One region of the Pseudoalteromonas sp. G5_S1_14_S5 genome, then DNA from elsewhere that is predicted to be linked to it. Evidence: predicted binding sites of a transcription regulator. Region 1 holds the regulator's gene; each other region holds the start of a gene.
The links. Region 1 encodes sigma-54, which starts transcription at its own class of promoters, with help from an activator protein. Its sites were predicted from a motif close to GTTGGCACGNNNNTNGNNT; they were not measured.
Positions count from the first base shown of each region.

Region 2: a site for sigma-54 is predicted at 3,907-3,925, ahead of ACTRWI_RS11365 (4Fe-4S dicluster domain-containing protein). Genes of this name have one in related genera too.
Region 3: a site for sigma-54 is predicted at 4,373-4,391, ahead of glnA (glutamate--ammonia ligase). Genes of this name have one in related genera too.

Region 1 is NZ_JBQKUM010000007.1:46,772-54,378, forward strand. Features, by position in the region: gene mlaF (phospholipid ABC transporter ATP-binding protein MlaF) at 1-441, opposite strand, end outside; gene ACTRWI_RS03685 (calcium/sodium antiporter) at 706-1,671, shown strand; gene kdsD (arabinose-5-phosphate isomerase KdsD) at 1,706-2,677, shown strand; gene kdsC (3-deoxy-manno-octulosonate-8-phosphatase KdsC) at 2,677-3,234, shown strand; gene lptC (LPS export ABC transporter periplasmic protein LptC) at 3,231-3,794, shown strand; gene lptA (lipopolysaccharide transport periplasmic protein LptA) at 3,775-4,269, shown strand; gene lptB (LPS export ABC transporter ATP-binding protein) at 4,272-4,997, shown strand; gene ACTRWI_RS03715 (RNA polymerase factor sigma-54) at 5,052-6,512, shown strand; gene hpf (ribosome hibernation promoting factor) at 6,574-6,861, shown strand; gene ptsN (PTS IIA-like nitrogen regulatory protein PtsN) at 6,863-7,324, shown strand; gene rapZ (RNase adapter RapZ) at 7,326-7,607, shown strand, end outside.
Region 2 is NZ_JBQKUM010000032.1:20,084-27,690, reverse strand. Features, by position in the region: gene ACTRWI_RS11380 (formate dehydrogenase subunit alpha) at 1-1,135, opposite strand, end outside; gene ACTRWI_RS11375 (twin-arginine translocation signal domain-containing protein) at 1,146-1,346, opposite strand; gene ACTRWI_RS11370 (TorD/DmsD family molecular chaperone) at 1,425-2,063, opposite strand; gene ACTRWI_RS11365 (4Fe-4S dicluster domain-containing protein) at 2,073-3,740, opposite strand; gene ACTRWI_RS11360 (DUF3306 domain-containing protein) at 4,042-4,689, opposite strand; gene ACTRWI_RS11355 (DUF3305 domain-containing protein) at 4,679-5,140, opposite strand; gene ACTRWI_RS11350 (formate dehydrogenase accessory sulfurtransferase FdhD) at 5,554-6,384, shown strand; gene ACTRWI_RS11345 (hypothetical protein) at 6,625-6,855, shown strand; gene ACTRWI_RS11340 (ABC-F family ATPase) at 6,979-7,607, opposite strand, start outside.
Region 3 is NZ_JBQKUM010000003.1:95,460-103,066, reverse strand. Features, by position in the region: gene glnG (nitrogen regulation protein NR(I)) at 1-720, opposite strand, end outside; gene glnL (nitrogen regulation protein NR(II)) at 829-1,905, opposite strand; gene ACTRWI_RS01795 (DUF4124 domain-containing protein) at 2,074-2,631, opposite strand; gene glnA (glutamate--ammonia ligase) at 2,860-4,269, opposite strand; gene typA (translational GTPase TypA) at 4,832-6,661, shown strand; gene ACTRWI_RS01780 (AAA family ATPase) at 6,823-7,338, opposite strand; gene ACTRWI_RS01775 (DUF2959 domain-containing protein) at 7,385-7,607, opposite strand, start outside.

The DNA of each region.
Region 1 (7,607 bases):
CATTCCGCCAGACAACTCACTTGGCATGAGCTGAGCAGCTCCACGTAACCCTACCGCCTCAAGCTTAAGTAACACGATAGTGCGAATGAATTTTTCGTTAAGTTCAGTGTGCTCACGTAGTGGAAACGCCACATTATCAAACACATTGAGATCCGTAAAAAGTGCACCCGATTGGAAAAGCATGCTCATTTTTTTACGTGCTTGATAAAGCTTTCGACGAGATAAGGTCGGAATGTTGTCGCCATCAAACCAAACTTCACCACTATCTGGGGGCAACTGCCCACCAACCAAACGCAGCAAAGTTGTTTTACCGATCCCCGATGGCCCCATGATTGCAGTTATTTTGCCTTGAGGAACCTCTAAACTGATGTCGTCAAAAATAACGCGATCACCGCGTGAGAAGCTAAGGTTCTTAACTTTTACAAGTTCAGTATTCGACATACTCTTGTAGTTTCCTTGCTTTAAAAAACGTCAATTATAGCTGCAATAATAATGAGTCTACTTTAGAATTAAAAGCACTGTTCAATTAATTTATATTAAACAGGAATGTATGCAGGAATCTGAAAGCATTAGAAAATTATCTATTCAGCTCTCTTTCTTGGTGACCAACTGGTAATTAATTTACCGAGTGACTTCCCTTTTACCTACCAACAGGTCAAAATTAGCGGTTAATTCTCCGTTTTTATTAATTTTTTAGGAATCATCATGCTTGAAGCGATTGCGTTTCTTATTATCGGTCTAGGTTTTTTGGTGTGGAGTGCAGACAAGCTGGTTTACGGCGCCGCAGCTCTGGCTCGCAACTTCGGTATCTCACCATTAGTTATCGGTATGACGATTCTTGCAATGGGCTCTTCAGCTCCTGAAATGATGGTTTCTGCAACGGCTGCGCTTGATGGCAAAACAGATACCGCGGTCGGTAATGTTCTAGGCTCAAACATCGCCAACATCGCGCTAATTTTAGGTATCACTGCGCTAATCAAGCCGCTATCAATCAGCTCTGCTGTGATTCGTCGTGAACTACCACTCATGATTGGTGTCACTTTACTAGCTGGCGCACTGCTTTGGGATAACCACTTAGGTTTCTACGAAGGCGTATTGTTATTTGTTCTGTTCGGTGCGTTTTTGTTTGCCATGCTGCAAATCAGCCGCAGTGAGAAAAAGAACGGCGATGCGTTTCTTGATGAACAAGAATCAGAGATTCCTGAGGGCGTAAGTAACCCGAAAGCTACAATGTGGGTTGTAATTGGTCTAATCATTCTTCCTTTAGCTGCTGATATGCTGGTTGATAATGCCGTGATCATCGCTAAGTTCTTCGGTATGAGCGACCTTGTTATCGGTTTAACCATTATTGCTGTTGGTACTAGCTTACCTGAGCTTGCTGCATCACTTGCTGGTGTAATGAAAGGCGAAGACGATATGGCGGTGGGTAACATCATTGGCTCAAACGTATTCAACATTCTGGCTGTTATGGGGATTCCTGGCATCCTAAACCCTTCTATCTTAAGCGAATTTGCGATGGGGCGTGACTTCTGGGTCATGCTAGGTGTATCTCTGCTACTTGTTGTGATGGCGCTAGGTAAATCACGTAGTGTGAATCGTATTGAAGGTGGCGTGTTAATCGTGACGTTTGTGGCTTACCAAAGCTACCTACTAATGAACATGTCGGCTTAATTGTTGACTTAACTTTCCGTACTTGGAGTATTTGATGTCTCAGCCATTTGATTATCGCAGTGTTGCCAAACAAGTTTTGGAAACTGAAGTTGCAGGTCTCACTCAATTGGACCAATATTTTAATGATGATTTTTGCAAAGCTTGCGACCTAATCCTAAACAACAAGGGTAAAGTGGTTGTGATGGGCATGGGTAAATCAGGCCATATCGGCAACAAAATCGCAGCAACGCTAGCAAGTACTGGTACATCTGCTTTCTTTGTACACCCAGGTGAAGCAGCACATGGCGACTTAGGCATGATCGAACCGGGCGACATTGTGATTGCCATATCGAACTCAGGTGAGTCAGGTGAAATCCTTAGCCTGTTCCCTGTGTTGAAGCGTTTGAACATCAAGATCATCAGCATGACAGGTAAGCCTCTGTCGAATATGGCGACCTTGTCTGATATCCATTTACAAATTTCTGTGTCGGAAGAAGCTTGCCCGCTAGGTTTAGCACCAACAACCAGCACAACAGCTACCTTAGTGATGGGTGATGCATTAGCCGTCGCACTTTTACAAGCTCGAGGCTTCACAGCTCAAGACTTTGCCCTATCTCATCCAGGTGGCGCTTTAGGTCGTCAGCTACTATTGAAACTGGACGACATCATGCACACGGGCGACGCACTCCCTATTGTCGCTCCGGATGCATTAGTAAGAGATGCTTTACTAGAGATATCTCAGAAAGGCTTGGGCATGACAGCCATCGTAGACCAAGGTGGCCAAATGGCCGGTATTTTTACCGATGGTGATTTGCGCCGCATCTTGGATAAACGCGTTGATATCCATAGTACTCAAATTGGCGATGTGATGACGCTAAATCCTACCGTTGCCGATCCAAACATGCTTGCTGTTGAAGGTTTAAACTTAATGCAAGCCAAAAGCATCAATGGCTTGATGCTATGCCAAGATGACAAACTAGTTGGTGCTCTGAATATGCATGATTTATTGAAAGCTGGAGTAATGTAATGACACAGAAAGTCGAAACTCTATACGGCACTGTTGACTCAGATGTTTTTGCAATCGCAAAAGACATCAAACTCCTAATTTGCGATGTAGATGGCGTGTTCTCTGATGGCCGCATCTACATGGGCAACAATGGTGAAGAGCTAAAAACCTTTCACACTCGTGACGGTTACGGCATCAAATCACTGATGAACGCGGGCATTGAAATCGCAATCATCACAGGTCGCAAGTCTCAGATTGTTGAGAATCGAATGACGGCTCTCGGTATCAAACTTATTTATCAAGGCCAAGACGATAAAGTTAAGGCTTACCAAGATATTTGCGATAAGCTTTCAGTTGCCCCTGAAAATACAGGTTATATCGGCGACGATCTCATCGACTGGCCGGTAATGGAAAAAGTTGGCTTAAAGGTTTGTGTGGCAGATGGTCACCCGCTACTCGCACAGCGAGCAAACTACGTGACAACCATCAACGGTGGTCATGGTGCAGTTCGTGAAGTCTGCGACCTGATTTTACAAGCAAGAAATGAACTCGACGTGCACAAAGGTTTAAGCATATGAGTTTTAATCGTATTATCTATTTAATACTAATATTTATTGCCTCTTGGTCGACCTACTACTTGTTCGAAAAAGAGCAAACATCGGCGATACAAGTGGCTCCAAATTTGGAGCTACCTGCTTTTAGCGGCAACAGCCTAAACAACATCAGTTACGATGAGTCAGGTATTCGCAGCTACCAAGTTGAGTCGACATATTTAGAACACTTCTCAGTAGTTGGCGACACGCACTTTCAAAACCCTGTTCTTTCGGTCTTCCGAGAAGGACACACAATTGAATGGCAAGTCACCGCTGATCTCGCGATTATGGATGAAAATCAAGTTGTCACTTTTTATGACAACGTTGTGGCAAAGAATCTACTGCCAGGGGCAAGCTTCGATACAATGACCACAGACAAAATGGTTATTGAGCTGAAAAGCCGAGATTTTTATTCAGATACTCCGGTCCATATGATCGGTACATTTTTTGAAAATGAGGGTCAAGCAATAAAAGGTAACTTCGGTACCAACAATGCGACTCTCTTTAATTCTGTTCAAGGTAGATATGAAACTCTTACACCTTAGTTTATTCGCTTTGACTCTTGCGGCACCAAATGTCTACGCCCTATCTTCTGATAGCGAGCAACCTGTCTACATTGACTCAGACAGCCAGCAATTGGATATGAAAAGTAACCAAGTAACCTTCATTGGTGATGTAAACCTTAAACAAGGCAGCATCAATATCAATGCAGATAAGGTTATTGTTACCCGCAACGCCGTAAACGGTGAAATTGAAGACATTCAAGGCTTCGGTAAACCGGCGACCTTCTCTCAGCTGAATGATGACGGAAAGACGCTCTACGGTGAAGCGGACGACCTGCATTACCAGCTTGTTGCCGACAAACTGATCATGACCAAGAATGCAATGCTATCTCAAGATAGCAGTGTCATCCGTGGCTCTAAGATCACTTACCAGATTAGCTCTCAGAAGCTAGTCGCTGACAGTGGTGAGAACAAGCGAGTATCAACGGTTTTACAACCAACGGAAGTGAATAAGTAGCCATGGCCGTCCTTAAAGCGCAAAACCTAGCGAAAACATACAGCAAACGTAAAGTAGTGACTGACGTAAGCCTACAGGTTGAGTCAGGCCAGATCGTCGGTTTACTTGGTCCTAATGGTGCCGGTAAAACGACATCCTTCTACATGATTGTAGGCTTAGTTGCTCGTGACGAAGGTACCATCAGCATTGACGACCGAGATATCAGTATCTTGCCAATGCATAGCCGTTCGCGTCTTGGTATCGGTTACCTGCCTCAGGAAGCATCAATCTTCCGTAAGCTGTCTGTAGAGAACAATATCATGGCGGTTTTACAGACCCGTAATGAGATGACTAATGAACAGCGTCAGGACAAACTAGAAGACCTTCTAGAAGAGTTCCACATCCAACATATCCGTCACAGTAATGGTATGGCACTTTCGGGTGGTGAACGTCGTCGTGTTGAAATCGCTCGCGCTCTAGCAGCAAACCCTCAGTTTATCTTGCTAGATGAACCGTTTGCTGGTGTTGACCCGATCTCTGTTATCGATATCAAGAAAATCATCGAACACCTGCGCGATCGCGGTTTGGGTGTTTTGATTACCGACCACAACGTTCGTGAAACATTAGACGTGTGTGAAAAGGCCTACATCGTGAGCCAAGGACACCTGATCGCAGAGGGTACTCCTGAAGATGTTCTCAATAACGAACAAGTTAAACAAGTTTATCTAGGCGAACAATTCCGTCTATGATTATATAGAGAGTATCGAGAGTTCTAAGAATAATAACTAGGTAAGTAACACTGAATGAAACCCTCATTACAACTTAAGCTAGGCCAACAGTTAGCAATGACGCCTCAATTGCAGCAAGCGATTCGTTTGCTGCAATTGTCTACTTTAGATTTGCAACAAGAGATCCAAGAAGCACTTGAATCTAACCCATTACTCGATGTCGAAGAAGGCAATGAAGAAACGCCATCATCGGAAGAAAAGCCTAGCAGTGACGAGAAAGAAACAGTTGAAGCCGCAGAGCAAGACTTACCTGACAGCTCAGACTTAATCGAAAAATCAGAGATTGGAAACGAGCTCGAGATCGACACAACTTGGGAAGATGTCTACAGCGCAAATACAGGTAACACTGGTATTGCTATCGATGACGACATGCCTGTATATCAAGGTGAAACCACCGAAAGCTTGCACGATTACCTACTTTGGCAACTCGACCTCACCCCCTTCACAGAAACAGACCGAAGCATTGCATTCGCGCTAATCGATGCCATTGATGACTATGGCTATCTCACCGTATCTTGTGAAGATATCCTTGAAAACTTCGACAGTGAAGACATAGAGCTTGATGAAATCGAAGCAGTACGCAAAAGAATCCAACAGTTTGATCCATTGGGTGTTGGCTCGCTAAATCTTCAAGATTGCTTACTGCTACAACTGGCGACTTTCCCACAAGACACACCTTGGCTTGAAGAAGCTCAGTTAGTACTTACTAGCCATATTGACCAACTCGGTAATCGTGATTACAAACTCGTGATCAAGGAAACCAAGTTGAAAGAAGCAGAGCTACGTGAGGTTCTACAGCTCATTCAACAACTGGACCCACGACCTGGCAGTAAGATTACGCCAGACGAAACCGAATATGTGGTTCCTGATGTGTCGGTATTTAAAGATCTAGGTAAATGGTTAGTGACCATTAACCCGGATAGTGTGCCAAAGCTGAAAGTCAATCAGCAATACGCTGACTTAGGCAGTAAAGGCAACAGCGCTGATAACCAATACATTCGCTCAAACTTGCAAGAAGCGAAGTGGTTAATCAAAAGCTTGGAAAGCCGAAATGAGACGCTACTCAAAGTTGCGCGATGCATTGTTGAACATCAGCGCGATTTCTTCGAACATGGCGAAGAAGCGATGAAGCCAATGGTACTCAACGATGTTGCTTTAGCCGTTGATATGCACGAATCCACGATCTCTCGTGTGACAACTCAAAAGTTCATGCATACGCCTCGTGGCATCTTCGAACTGAAATACTTTTTCTCGAGCCATGTCAGTACTGACAATGGCGGTGAATGTTCATCGACAGCAATTCGAGCACTCATTAAGAAGCTTGTTGCGGCAGAAAATACCGCTAAGCCTCTCAGTGATAGCAAGATAGCTGCTTTACTGGCTGACCAAGGAATTCAGGTAGCTAGACGTACGATAGCGAAATACCGTGAGTCTCTGGGCATTGCCCCATCGAGTCAGCGTAAACGCCTACTATAAGCTCATTGAGTTACTCTTAACTCAATCGCTATTATCGGGCACCAACTGAAAAGGAAAGTCTATGCAAATCAATATTCAAGGCCATCACGTTGATCTTACCGATTCAATGCAAGACTATGTTCACACCAAATTCGACAAGCTTGAACGCTTCTTTGATCATATCAATAGTGTTCAGGTTGTTTTAAAAGTTGAGAAAATCAATCAAATTGCAGAAGCGACCCTTCACGTAAACCAAGGCGAGATTCATGCAACAGCAACAGATGGAAGCATGTATGCTGCGATTGATGCGTTGGTTGATAAACTCGTTCGCCAACTCAACAAGCACAAAGAAAAGCTAAGTAGTCACTAACATGCAATTAAGCGAAGTACTTTCATTGGACTGCACCAAAAGTGCAGTCCAATGCACAAGCAAAAAAAGAGCTCTTGAGCTCATCAGTCAAATCGCAGCAGAGAGCTGTGGTCAAGATTCAACAGAGCTATTCGAATGCATGTTGAGCCGCGAGAAGATGGGCAGTACCGGTATTGGTAATGGTATCGCCATACCCCATGCTCGTATGAATGTCAGTGATAAAGCGATTGCTGTATTACTGCAATGCCAAGATCCGATCGAATTTGATGCGATTGATAACCGTCCTGTCGACCTACTATTTGCTCTGCTGGTTCCTAGCGAACAGTGTAAAGAGCATCTGAAAACCCTTTCTTGTATGGCAGAACGACTAAACGACAAGCAGACGCTTAAACAGTTACGTAATGCTCAGAGCGATCAAGAGCTTTACGACATCATGATTCAAGTGCCAACTTGCGAGCAATAACATGCGATTAATCGTGGTTAGTGGCCAATCAGGGGCCGGTAAAAGTGTAGCTTTACGAGTCCTAGAAGACTTGGGCTACTACTGTGTCGATAATCTACCGGTAAACCTGCTCAACAACTTTGTCGAATCAGTACGCGAAAGCAACCAAAACGTTGCGGTAAGTATTGATATACGTAACCTACCGAAAGAGCCTCAGTTAGTCACCGACACGCTTGAGCAACTCGAGTCAGCTACCAACATCGATGTTGATGTATTGTTCCTCGATGCCTGTAAGCAGACGCTC
Region 2 (7,607 bases), on a different contig from region 1:
ATTTACCTATGTTACCTAGCGCAAGTTCAAGTACACAGTAAGCACGTGTGTTGTTGTTACCAGTCGTGTGCTGAGTACCACCCATACACCAAACGATACAACCCGGACGGTTTTCAGAAAGTAGTTTCGCTGTGTGGTATACGTCTTTTTCACTAACACCAGTTACACGTTCAACTTCTGCTGGGGTCCATTTCGCCACTTCTTCACGGATCTCTTTCATTCCGAATACACGTTGTTTAATGAACTCTTTGTCTTCCCATTGGTTTGCAAAGACGTGCCATAACACACCCCAGATAAACGCAACGTCAGAACCTGGACGAAGAGAAACGTAGTGATCTGATTTCGCAGCAGTACGCGTACGACGAGGATCCGCAACAACGATCTTACAGTTGTTCTTCTCTTTCGCGATCAAGATGTGTTGCATCGCTACTGGGTGAGCTTCTGCAGGGTTTGAACCAATGAACAGCATCGATTTACAGTTGTGCATGTCATTGAACGAGTTTGTCATTGCACCGTAACCCCAAGTGTTTGCAACACCGGCTACTGTGGTTGAGTGACAAATACGCGCTTGGTGGTCAACGTTGTTCGTGCCCCAAAGCGACGCCATCTTACGGAATGCGTAAGCTTGCTCGTTACTGTGTTTCGCACTACCTAGGAAGTAAACTGAATCAGGGCCAGACTCTTTACGAAGTTCTAGCGCTTTGTTACCGATCTCTTCAATCGCTTGTTCCCAAGAAAGCTTTTTCCACTTACCGCCTTCTAATTTCATTGGGTACTTAAGACGACGCTCACCGTGGCCGTGCTCACGAAGTGCTGCACCTTTCGCACAGTGTCCACCAGCGTTAAATGGGTGATCGAATGCAGGCTCTTGACCTGTCCAAACACCGTTTTGAACTTCAGCGTAGATACCACAGCCCACAGAACAGTGAGAACAAATAGTACGTTTCACTTCTGTTTTCGCTTCTGGATCGACTGCTTTAGCCTGTGCTTTCTTCATCATGGCTGGTGCAAATAGACTTGCACCAACGACCGCACCACCAGCAGCTAATGAAGTATTTTTCATGAAGGCACGTCGAGACACACCGAGCTGATTGGTTTCTTTGCTCACACTATCGGAGCGTTTGACAAGTTTCATCCGTTACCTCCTAAAGTGTGTCGTAGTAATCGCGAATGTGTTGCGTTTCACGATAGCCAGTCTTCTTCACATCTTCTTTCGAAATTTCAATGGTTTCTGAAGCGGTTGCCACTTTAGTTGTACCAGCAACAACGGCACCAGCAACGGCTGCAGTCGTCAAGCCTTTGAGTAGATCCCTACGGCTTGTATTTATATCTTTATTATCTTTCATCATTGCTTCCTTACCTTACGGTAGATCTTTTTTTGGAGGTTTAATGCCCCTCTATCGATATAATCGCGTACTGCTCGATTACTCGTAATCAGTGACGTTTTTCACATCAATCTTTAATTTGTGCTTACTGCTTTTTGTATTCACGCTAAAACGCACTTGTTCTAACGTTAAGAATGCTTCACATAGCTGAGCGGCTGATTTGTAGAAGTTCGCGCTTTCTGCCCCTGCAAGCTGACGTATGAAAGAGTTAAACCAAGGGCCAAGGTGCTTATTGAATACCGCTTGTTGCAGTGCTTCTTCCTCAGCCGTTAGCATCGCCATCACTTCACATAGCGCCGCGATGTGATCTTCTGGCTCTTTCACTTGATCATCACGCTCAATGCCTAAAAGCTCTAAATCATGACGAATATCAGCCAATGGCTTCTCCATCATGGCGCCAGTGCGATGCCAAGAACCAAATGGAACGACCTCTCCGCGACCAATGCCGATGAAAAGATCTTGATATTCATCTTCTAGTGCTTCTCGATTTGATTCTGTTGCCGCTTTTTGAATAGCAACCCAAGCTTTCTGCATTGCGCTTTCAGATGCTTCAATGTCTAGCGTTTTTAGAAAGTCGATCACCTCTTCAGAAGGTGCGCAACGAAATAGTGCAGATAGAACCAAGTAGATCTCAGTTCTTAGTGTCTGTTCTTGTGCCTGATCCAAATTCGTTTCCAAGGCTAACTCCTAGTATTTCAATTGTTTCAATGGGTCTTGAGCCATTGAATCGAACATATCCACCACACGGCAGTCTTCACACATAGCAATACGATTAATCGCCGCTTCATCTGAAAAGTGAGAGTGACCGCGTAACTTGTTCTGTAGCATGTCGATCATAGACTGAGGTGCGAATGGTTTGTGGCAACGTACACATTCCGCTGCTTTCTCTTCATGAATCACAACCGCTTTCTGACGTTCTTCTTTCACCCAGTTCATTCGAGGCGTAAGAGTTAGAACATTTTCAGGACATGCCTTTTCACACAGGCCACATTGAATACAGTCTTGTTCTACAAATTTAAGAGATGGAGAAGCTCCGTCGGTATGAAGTGCACGTGTTGGACATACAGCCACACAACTCATACATAACGTACAATCTTTGCTATCACACGAAACGTTTCCGTAAGGAGCGTTTGACGGAAGCTCAACAATATTCTCAACAGGAATACGAGCTGAAGACATCGCATCAAGTGCTGTGAATAGACGTTGACGCTTATTGCCTTGAAGATCGCCAAGTGCAAGGTCAAACGAATCCACACACAGTGTTGGAGGACCTTCACGTAGAGATTCTAAGTACAAAATATCGATGGTTGCTTTCGGAATACCGATTTGGTCTAGTAGTTCTTGAGCAATCCCTACTTCGTTATTCAGAACACGAATGATCGTTTCTGGCATAAAGCGAGATGCCGCAAACAGAACTTGAGTCGCACCATTAACCAATGCTGCAAACCAAGTATCGATACCAATAGATGGCAGCTCTTCGACAACAATAGGAATCACGTTGTCCGGTAGCGCTTTAAGTGCCATCGCGTTGTAGGTTTCATGACGTGAGCTACAGATAAGTACAATTGGATCCAAACCGCCCGCTTGCTCGTAGTTAGCGAGCGTACGTTCAATGAATTTTTGAGTATCATCAGGGTTAGGCAATGCGTAAGAGATAGCTTCTGTCGGACAGCTCGTTGCACAAGTACCTACGCCTTGGCATAGGTAAGGGTTGATCTCAATCTTGTGACCCGTCTTATCAGAGCCTTCACTTGAGAGTGCACCAGCAGGACAAGCATCAACACAACGCTCACAACCTTTCACACCACGAGAACTGTGTGCACATAGGTCTGTGTCCAAACGGAAGAACTTAGGCTTGTCAAACGTGCCCATTAACGTAGGAATTTCTTCTAGCGCTTCAGCCAGTTTTGGATAACCGCGCCCTACCGGGTAATAACCAGGAACAGGCACTTCTTCTGTCATGCAGCTATTCAGACATAAATCCAAAACCACATCAAAACAGTCATGATTGATTGCTACTTTCGCAAGGTTATTGGTTAGGCCTTTGTTTTCGATTAGAACTTCGAACGTACCAAGGAATCCAGAAACCTGAACAGTATTTGCGTAGTAAAGCTCTGACTCAGCATTGGTCGCTTTGGCACCGTCTGTTGAAAGTAGTGTCAGGCTTGTTAACTGAGGCAATTGAGCCGCAGCACTTTCAATGATCGCAGTTGGACCAATAATTAGTGTATTACCACCACTTTCATAACTGACTGTCGGTGGAATTAGGTTTGTTAACTCAACGGTATTCTCAAACGCATACAGCCTCGCTTTTGCGTTATTTGAAGTTGCTTGTTCTAATAATTGTTTAAGCATTGCTCAGTTCCATTTTTGGATATGGATAATCTGTTCAATCTTGATTGTAGGTAGCGTTAGAGCACTTGCTGAGTAATCAGTTAACAACTGATGGCCTCGTTAACTATTCATTCACTCGTCAAGTTTACGCGAGTTATCTACAAAAAAGTCGATAACGGACTAGTATTAGCAAGTGCCGTGCCAATTTAATAATTCAATATTTTCAATGGATTAGGTTGAAACTAAATCGATATTTATAATAAAAAAACCGCTTGGGACATTTTGTCGCAAGCGGTTCATTGAGTGTTTAGTCAAAATGTACCTATTCTTTGTGTGGTATATTTTGTCTCACCTCTTTTGGGTCTTTTTCGATAGCGTCGGTGTCGAAATTATCTGATACTATGTTTTTATACAGTTCTTTTTCTTGTCCCGTAATTTCGTCACTTATAACAAGATCTGATTCCGCTTCTTCAGCGTTATTAATTGAAGCTTCTTCTTGATTTTCAGTAACTTGCTCTTGTTCGCTTGGGGTTTCTTCTTCTACCTTCTCTTTTACCCAATCACGTAAGCTTTCAGCGACACCTTCAGAAAGTGACTTAAGATTACTGTAATCGTCATCGTAATCGTCTAAGCCATCACGCACGTTAAACTCTTCTGAGAGAAAGAATTTACGTAATGCGGCTTTTTTTACGCTTTCTGATGCTTCTGATACCAATAATTGAGCCATAGATAGCTCTTCAGTAGTCTCTGATGCCGACTCTTTAGTGTCAGCAGACTCTTCTAAAGCGTCAGTTGGCTCGATAGAAGTTGGGTCATTTGGTGCGAGTTCTTCAGCTGAGCTGAGTGTTTGAGAAGCTGGCTCAGAAGAAGTAAACGAAGTTTCCTCAACAGGCTGTTCAGCTTCGAGCGCTTTGTCAGTCGATTCATCGAGCTTTCGTTGAGACCAACGGCTAAAAAAGTTAGTTGCCATTAGAACGACCTGCCCCTTTACGCTTCTTGCGTCTTGCTTCTAATAATTCACCATGACGACCGATAAAGGCTTCCATCCACGCTTGTACAGGTAAAGGCATGTTGTAAGACAATACTTGGTTATCTCCGTCCATGTACTGGCCTGCGACTGTTTGTGACGCCGTCAGTAATTGAATAATAGGTTTACCGGAGTCAACATTATCCATAACTAAGAATAGCTTAGGTTGCTGAGAGCTTAGATTGAAGCGGTAGTCGGTACGTTCGTCTTTGTGTAACTGGAGCAAACATACGTCTGGGGTTTCATTTTCAGGTAATAATTCAAAACCGATGAGTTCCCATTGAGTCGTTACCCAAATACCAGTTTTGATCTCTTTCTCTATTCTTTGGACACCTATTGGCCAAGCTGATATTGTTTTTTCGTAGTGTTCTTGGAATTCTTTTATCTCAGACATACTGCACCCAATTGATTTTCTTTATTCTGATCATACGTAGGACATTTTGTACTTCGTATAATCATATACCCTCTACAAAGCAATAAACACGCCAATACAGCTTGAGTCTTACCGTATCTGTGTTGCGTCTGTCGCTAATTTACCTTTATAACGTTAGTCGATTGCGCTGGTTTGAGACAGTTAGTCTCCGTGAACTCTCATATTTTGCGCTATTTTAATCTAATGCTTCATGTTTTAACGAATCCCCGTTATTTTGGAATAAGATTTGCAAACGCTCTTCGCCATGCTGTCGTATGGTTATTCATTGAAGCGTGAACGATAATGACACATACAAACTAACGCATTGAGTAACGAGAGCTATGCTGCTCTTGTTAACGCCTATCTCATAAAATCGCTATCTCATTAAGTAGGACGTGACTGTGGTAAAACCAAACATAATAAAAACCAGTGAAAACCCACTTCAGACCATCGAAGTTGAAGTGTTTGACGAATATGGTGAGAAGCTAACAAAACAAATCGCTTGTGAGCGCCCTTTTACGGTAATGCTGAACTGGAAAGAGATCGTCACTTTGATGACATTGGGCTCTCGCCCGGAAGCGTTAGTCTTAGGTTATTTGAAAAACCAAAGCTTCCTTTCTGATCCAGAAGCCGTTGAATCTATCATTATTGATTGGGAAACCAGCTCTGCAGCGGTCATCACTAAAGAAGACACAAGCCAACTTGAGCAAGCATTGAAGAAGAAGACGGTGACGTCTGGCTGTGGTCAAGGCACCATGTACGGCAATGTGATTAAGCAGTTGGAAGATTACCAAGTGCCTCAAACCAAGATTAAGCAATCTGAGATCTATACTGCTCTGGAAGCCCTGACCCACTATAACGACACCTATAAGAAAGCGGGTGCGGTTCACGGTTGTGCGGTGTGCAAAGATGACCAAGTGTTGTCGTTTGTGGAAGATGTAGGTCGTCACAATGCCGTTGATACCCTTGCGGGTGAGATGTGGCTCAACAAAGAAGATGGCGCAGACAAGATCTTCTACACCACAGGTCGCCTTACCTCTGAAATGGTCATCAAAGTGGCGCAGATGGGTATTCCTGTTCTCCTATCACGTTCTGGCGTGACCCAAATGGGTTTAGATTTAGCGCAGAAGTTCGGTATCACTACTATTGCTCGAGCTAAAGGCTTACGTTTCCAAGTCTTTACAGGTGCAGACAAGATAGATTTCAACGTCAAAGGCGCGCAGTAAGCGTAAAGTTAACCCCTGCTTAGTGAAATCTTATAGGTGCCGTATCAACTGCACCTTTTTTATATCATTAAGTTTCCATTCCAATTCGTCCCCGATACAGGTTCCACGCTTCAGACCATCTAAACCTACATGTATCATGTATTAAATTAGCTTTTCCTAAAGCAAACATTGATTTTAAAGGTCAATAACTCATTGGATTTGTATTCATACATTTAATGAGCTTACTTCCAAGTTGGAGAGATGTTTGACCTTAACAGTCAGATAGCGACTGCGTCTGAAGAACAATCCATGGTATCTGCGGAGATCGACCGAAACATCAGTGACATTGTTCATCTAGCAAGTAACACACATAGCGTGGTATCAGGTTCTGTACGTTATAGTGAACAGGTATCGAGCGTGAGTGTGAAATTAGAGAAGATTGTGGCTCAGTTTAAATGTTGTGGACTATCACCACCTCTGAATAAACTGTAGGTAATAAAAAACGCCCTTATCGTTTTCTACTGATAAGGGCGTTTCAATTCTATAAGGACATTTTTCGTTATATTTAAACTATCGGTTTTTACAAACAGCGGTTGTCCGAAACACTAGTCTAAATTAGCCACGTGCTTTTAGGAATTCAGCGTAAGTACCACGGAAATCGTTGATCTTGCCATCTTTGATTTCAAGGATACGTGTAGCTAGAGAGTCTACGAATACACGGTCGTGAGATACGAAGAACAATGTGCCTTTGTAGTTCTCAAGAGCCAAGTTAAGCGCTTCGATAGATTCCATATCCATGTGGTTAGTCGGTTCATCCATAAGTAGGATATTTGGCTTGTGCATCATGATCTTACCAAGAAGCATACGACCTTGCTCACCACCAGAAATTACCTTAACTGATTTCTTGATGTCGTCTTGACCAAATAGCATACGACCTAGAAAGCCACGAACAACCTGCTCGTCTTCACCTTCTTGGCGCCATTGGCTCATCCAATCGAACAGGTTCATGTCTTCTTCGAAATCATGAGCATGGTCTTGAGCGTAGTAGCCGATGTTTGCGTTTTCAGACCACTTGTACTCACCAGTACGAGCTTCAAGTTCGCCAGCTAGTGTGTTCAGTAGTGTTGTTTTACCCACACCGTTCTCACCAATGATTGCAACGCGCTCACCTACTTCGAAGATGGCATCGAACTTGTTAAATAGGTCTTCTTCAAAGCCTTGAGATAGGTTTTCAACCACAAGTG
Region 3 (7,607 bases), on a different contig from region 1:
TAGAAATAGGGTGCCACCGTTGGCTTGTTCAAAGCGTCCTTGGCGAACGCTGTTAGCGCCAGTAAAGGCACCTTTCTCGTGACCAAACAGTTCGGATTCGATGAGGTCTTTCGGTATTGCCGCCATATTGAGGGCAATGAATGGCTTCTTTGCTCTTGGGCTGTGGCGGTGTAAAGCATGAGCAACCAGCTCTTTACCGGTCCCCGATTCCCCGTTAATCAATACCGATATCGATGAGCGAGACAAACGGCCGATGGCACGAAATACTTCCTGCATTGCTGGTGCTTCACCAATAATTTCAGGGGCGTTGGTCTCTTCAGAAGCTTCGTTAGCTTGTTCGCGCTTTTGTTCTTGGCTGTGAGCGATCGCTCGCTCTACGAGGGTAAGTGTCTCATCGATATCAAATGGCTTAGGCAGATATTCAAAGGCACCTTTTTGATAAGCATTCACCGCGGCATCTAAGTCGGAGTGCGCCGTCATGATAATCACCGGTAGATCGGGAGAGCGTTGATGCACTTGATGCAATAGCTCAATACCGTCAATGCCGGGCATGCGGATATCTGACACCAATACATCAGGTGTTTCGCGTTCAAGTGCAAGCAGTACGCTCTCTGCATCAGCAAATGTTTCACACTTTATATCAGCCGATGAAAGTGTCTTTTCTACTACCCAGCGGATAGAGCTGTCGTCATCCACGACCCAAACGTATCCCTTACTCATAATTCAATTCCTTTGCAGCCAAATCTATTGTGATAATCATTGTTTTTATTGTTCTGTATTCGTTCCTTGCCTGAAGCTTGGTTTCTCTATCGAGAGGTGAAGCTTCGTTTAAATGGGCAAGTAAATCGTAAATGTTGTGTTCCCCGGCCAGCTCTCAACATCGATTTTTCCGTTGTGCTGGTCGATGAGGTTTTGAGATATCGATAGTCCCAATCCTGTACCGCCCTCACGCCCACTGACCATGGGGTAGAACAGGGTGTCTTTTAATTCATCGGGGATGCCCGGGCCGTTATCGCTGATCTCAATACGAGCTGCGAGTTTGTGCCGCTGACCATGAATGTTGGCTTGATGCACCGTTCTGGTGCGAATGGTGATCTTGCCTAAATCCTGCTCCTTTAAAATCTGTGCCGCATTGCTCACGATATTGAGCATCGCTTGTTCAACCTGGGCTGAGTCCATCACTATCGGTGGCAGACTAGGATCGTAATCTCGTTCGATAGCTAATGTTGAGCCAGATTCGAGCTCGACTAACTGCCTGACTTTTTCGAGTATCTGATGGAGATTTTCTTCTGACTTGGTTCCCGGCTTTTGCGGACCAAGCAGACGGTCGACTAAGGCACGTAAGCGATCGGCCTGCTCAATAATGATCTGGGTGTATTCATTCAGTGATTGATCGGGAAGCATCTTTCCAAGCAGTTGTGCCGCCCCTCTTAAGCCACCCAATGGATTCTTGATTTCATGCGCCAAGCCACGCACTAACAGTTTCGCTGCTTGTTGTTGTGCATGTTGGTTTAACTCTTGGCTGAGGCGCCTTTGTTGGTCGATCTTGCGCATCTCAACGAGCAATAGGGTCTCGCGCTGCCAGGTGATAGGGCTTACCGTCACTTCAAGCATCAGCGGGCGGTTATCGACAACAAAGGTCACGTCACTGTCGGTAATGCTCTGGCCGCTTTGCAGAGGCTGAGTAAGCAGTGCTAGGTCGAGCGAAGCGTGTTGGATAAGTTGACTCAGTGGGTGATCAACAATGCGTCTCGCACTTTGTGAAAAGAGTTGTTCAGCTGCCGAGTTGGCGTATCGCACGTATAACTGTTCATCGAGCATCAATGTCGATGTCACCATATTATCGAGAATGGCGTTGGAAAGGTGGTGTGTATCTATGCTGTCGCATTTGGCTGATCGATTCACTGTTTCGTCCTTGAACTGGTGTTTTTTCTCACTGCACCAAATTGGTGCGTAGCTAAGTTCAAGTATGGCGCATATCAATCAGAAGCTAAAGATAATTCATAAAAGTCGCGAAAAGCTGCTGAGAAAAGGTAAAAGTTGATGTTATTCAGTCTCTTTTAACCCATTAGCCTACTTGATCGTCGCTCGATGTAAATACACGGTGACTGGACTAGTAGATGCAATAAGCTTGCCGCTTCTATGTGCTTGAATTGCAATGGTGTGAGTGCCGCGATCGATATCTTTCAACTGCCAGTTAGGCTGGGTTTGTGGTGCGCCATAACGTCGCCCGTCGAGCATCAATTGCAGCTGTTCACCAATGCCTAGTTTACGGTTGAGTTCGATTTGAATTGAGAGGAAGCCACGATTACTGCGAATAGTTTGGTCGTGAATGGGAGTGAGCATAGTAAGAGCTAATGGTGCTGGGACTTCTCGCTCGGTCTGTTGTATTTTTGGTTGCTCTTGGTTTGGAAGGGTTGAGGTGGCTTGGTCGTCAACGGGTTTCGATGGCTCGAATTTAGGTGCGGGTGCTGAAGCTTGAACATCTGGAAGCTCAAGAGACTTAGCGCCTTCGCCTGTCGGTGTATCACTAAAATGAAGTACGCCATCTTCATCTACCCAGGTATAAATCGTTTGAGCTGAGCATGAGAATGCGACTGTTAACCCGATTAGGAACAGTATGTTTTTCATATGGTTGGCCTCTTTTTACCGTTAGGTGATTTCACGTTTGGCGTTAGTTTGTTATTGATTTTATTGTATTTAGTTCGACAGCCTCTGAGGGTTTTTGTCTATTATCTAAGGCATGTTACGAAGAAGGAGAGGTTGGGAGAAGATAAAAAAGGCCCGCCTGCGAGGCGAGCCTAATATTTAGTCAGCGATTCTTACATGATTGCAGTAAGAAAGCTTATCTACCAGAGATTAAACAGAGTAGTACAGTTCGAACTCAAGTGGGTGAGTTGTCATGTTTACTTTCTCTACATCTTGAGACTTAAGGTCGATGTAAGAGTCGATGAAGTCGTCAGAGAATACACCGCCAGCTGTTAGGAACTCACGGTCAGCGTCTAGACACTCTAGAGCTTCTTTTAGTGAGTAAGCCACAGTTGGGATTTCTGCCGCTTCTTCAGCTGGTAGGTCGTATAGATCTTTATCCATAGCTTCGCCTGGGTGGATCTTGTTCTTAATACCGTCAAGACCAGCCATTAGCATTGCTGAGTAGCATAGGTATGGGTTCGCTGCTGGGTCACCAAAACGTAGCTCGATACGACGTGCTTTAGGGCTTGGTACTACTGGGATACGGATAGAAGCAGAACGGTTACGTGCAGAGTAAGCAAGCATAACTGGTGCTTCAAAGCCTGGTACAAGACGCTTGTACGAGTTAGTTGATGGGTTAGCAAATGCGTTGATGGCGCGAGCGTGCTTGATAACACCACCGATGTAGTAAAGAGCCATTTCAGATAGGCCGCCATACTTATCACCAGCAAACAGGTTAACGCCGTCTTTTGCTAGGGATTGGTGAACGTGCATACCAGAACCGTTATCACCAACTAGTGGCTTAGGCATGAATGTCGCTGTTTTACCGAATGCGTGAGCAACGTTGTGTACAACGTACTTGTAGATTTGAGTTTCGTCAGCTTTCGTTGTTAGCGTGTTGAAGCGAGTTGCGATTTCGTTTTGACCCGCAGTTGCTACTTCGTGGTGGTGCGCTTCTACAACTAGGCCCATCTCTTCCATTACTAGACACATTGCTGAACGGATGTCTTGAGATGAATCAACTGGAGCTACTGGGAAGTAACCGCCTTTAACGCCTGGACGGTGACCTTTGTTACCGCCTTCTACGTCAGAACCTGTGTTCCATGCTGCTTCGATGTCGTCGATCTTGAAGAAAGAACCTGACATGTCAGTTGCAAATTTAACGTCGTCAAATAGAAAGAACTCTGGCTCAGGACCGATTAGAACTGTGTCTGCGATACCTGTAGAACGCATGTACTCTTCAGAACGTTTTGCGATTGAGCGTGGGTCACGGTCGTAGCCTTGCATAGTTGCAGGCTCTAGAATGTCACAACGGATGTTTAGCGTTGCGTCTTCTGTGAATGGGTCTAGAACAGCAGATGATGCGTCTGGCATCATTACCATGTCAGATTCGTTGATGCCTTTCCAACCAGCTACTGAAGAGCCGTCGAACATTTTACCTTCTTCGAAGAAGTCTGCGTCAACTTGGTGAGAAGGAATAGAGATATGCTGCTCTTTACCTTTAGTATCGGTAAAGCGTAGGTCGACAAATTTAACTTCGTTCTCTTGGATCAGCGATAGTACGTTTTCTACTGACATCTTGGATAACCTCCAGTGTTATTAATTTGGTATTAGCTCGATTCGGTTGAAACCAGCATTGATTAATGTCTAACAAGTGCATTAATCGATGCTGATTTATCTGTTGCCAAAAGCGTGCCAAAAAAATTATTCCATTAATTTCAATGCTTTACTTTTTGTTCTGTTTCGCCTGCCTCTAGTTTTGCACCAAAATGATCTTTGTTTGCACCATGTTGGTGCGTTTGTTTGTCGGTGCACCAAGATGAGACGAAAGCGAACACCATTCAGCAATGAATTGCAGACATTGTCAATCCACTTTTGTTATTTAACCGGAGTTTTGGCGAGTTACTCGCGTACGAGACGTTTTAGAACCCGACAGACTTTGCTAGTCAACACTGTACTAAGTCAAAGTTAAGCCAATGTGAATCGCTAACTGATAAAAAGGCTTTGGTTCAGATCACATATTTCTGGGGTTTTTGCTAGAATCTGGTATATTATTGACCGTTTTTTTAATCAAGCTAGTGGCACTAACCCTGATTGTAGAGGTGATGTGCGGCTACTTTTATGAGTGAATCGAGAATCCATGTCTACTCCACAGATTGATAAGTTAAGAAATATCGCAATTATCGCGCACGTTGACCACGGTAAAACAACGCTGGTTGATAAACTGCTACAACAATCAGGCACACTAGAATCTCGTGGTGAGACTGAAGAGCGCGTAATGGACTCGAATGACATCGAGAAAGAGCGTGGCATTACTATCCTTGCTAAGAACACAGCAATCGACTGGAACGATCACCGCATCAACATCGTAGATACTCCGGGACACGCGGACTTCGGTGGTGAAGTAGAGCGTATCATGTCTATGGTCGACTCTGTGCTACTGATCGTTGACGCAGTAGATGGCCCAATGCCTCAAACTCGTTTCGTAACGCAAAAAGCATTCGCACACGGCCTTAAGCCAATCGTTGTAATCAACAAGATTGACCGCCCAGGCGCACGTCCTGACTGGGTTATGGACCAAGTATTTGACCTATTCGACAACTTAGGTGCTTCTGACGAACAGCTAGACTTCAAAGTAGTTTACGCTTCAGCACTGAACGGTTGGGCTTGCCTAGAAGAAGGCGAAACTGGCGAAGACATGGAACCACTATTCCAAACTATCGTTGAACAAGTAGCAGCACCACAAGTTGACCTAGACGGTCCACTACAGATGCAAGTTTCTCAGCTAGATTACAGCTCTTATGTTGGTGTTATCGGTGTTGCTCGTGTAACTCGTGGTTCTGTTAAACCAAACCAGCAAGTAACTATCGTAAGCGCAGACGGTAAAACTCGTAACGGCAAAGTTGGCACAGTAATGGGCTACCTAGGTCTTGAGCGTCACGAAGTTGAACAAGCGAACGCAGGTGACATCATCGCAATCACTGGTCTTGGTGAGCTAAAAATCTCTGACACTATCTGTGCACAAAACGCAGTAGAAGCGCTTCCAGCACTGTCTGTAGATGAGCCAACAGTAACAATGACGTTCCAAGTAAACACGTCTCCATTCGCGGGTAAAGAAGGTAAGTTCGTAACTTCACGTAACATTCTTGAGCGTCTAGAGAAAGAACTGGTACACAACGTTGCACTTCGTGTTGAGCAAACAGACGATCCAGACAAATTCCGCGTATCAGGCCGTGGTGAACTTCACCTATCTATCCTGATCGAAAACATGCGTCGTGAAGGCTTCGAGTTAGCAGTATCTCGTCCAGAAGTAATCATCAAAGAAGAAGATGGTCAGCTAATGGAACCGTTCGAGACTGTAACTATCGACGTCATGGAAGAGCACCAAGGCGGCATCATGGAGAACATCGGTCTACGTAAAGGTGAGCTGACTGACATGTCTCCAGACGGTAAAGGTCGTGTGCGTATGGACTTCGTTATGCCATCTCGTGGCCTAATCGGTTTCCAAACTGAGTTCATGACTCTAACTTCAGGTTCTGGTCTTCTGTACCATACATTCGATCACTACGGTCCACACAAAGGCGGCGATATCGGCCAGCGTGTTAACGGTGTACTAATTTCTAACGGTATGGGTAAAGCGCTAACTAACGCACTATTCAACCTACAAGAGCGTGGTCGCATGTTCATCGGTCACGGTGTTGAAGTGTACGAAGGTATGGTTGTTGGTATCCACAGCCGTGACAACGACCTAACAGTTAACGTACTGAAAGGTAAGCAGCTAACGAACGTTCGTGCATCTGGTACTGATGACGCACAGGTTCTTACTCCGCCAATCATCATGACTCTTGAGCAAGCTCTAGAATTCATCGATGACGACGAGCTAGTAGAAGTAACACCTGAAAGCATCCGTATCCGTAAGAAGTTCCTAACGGAGTCGGATCGTAAACGTGCTTCACGTGCAGCGAAATAATCAGATTTAACTGATTGAATTTAAAAAGCCCCGAGTAGCGATGCTGCTCGGGGCTTTTGTTTTTTAGTTAGCTAAGTTACGAGATGCGGGATACGAAGAGCCTGTTCGATATCTATTTAGCGAATCGTCACTCCAGAATCGAGGAGTGAGGTATCTGGAATCTAGCTTTTAATTCCCAGGTGGCTTTCAACGAACTGCACTCGCTCAGCGACCGACATAAACGGCACTTCAACTACCTCATACCCAAGCTCTTGATAGACGTTGACTAGCGCGTGGTGAATCTCTAACGCTTCTTCAAATGGGTAAGGGCGCACTTCATCTTGAACATAGATCGAAACCTCGGGGCGACAGAATAATACTTGAGAGTGGTAACCTTGGCTTGCTTCTTGGTTGGCCGCATCGATCTCTAAGTTAGCCTGAGCCAAATAGCCACAGATGTCGGGAATAGCGCGATCGAGAAAGGCTATCGGATGTTGATTGGCTTGGTCTTTTTGCTTGTTCATCACACCTAAACAAAGCTCAGCAAAGCCAGGAAGGTCTACCCAAGGTAAGATACCGTCTTTAAGCTGACTTTGCTGTTCTATTAATTGGCGAGAGGACTCTGCGAAGGTGGGGTAATCCGTATCAGCCAAGGCATTAATCAGAGTGGTTTTTTCGGCGCCAGGGCCGCCAGTTATAATGATTGGATTCGTACGGGCTTATCTTGTTTTGACTTTTCAGGCGTTACTTCTGGTTTAGCTGAGCAAGGAACTTATCCGATTCGGCAATTGCTGCATTCATCTGTTTGATCGCGTATGCGATGTCTTCTTCTAGACTCATAAACTCACCTTGCAGTGAGCCAACCGCACTCGCATTGAGGTTATGTTTTAGATAAAGGGTGTTGTCTCGAAGGGTATTGAGCACCGGATCCATCTTCTTCTCAGCGCGCTTCATGGCTGACAGCATG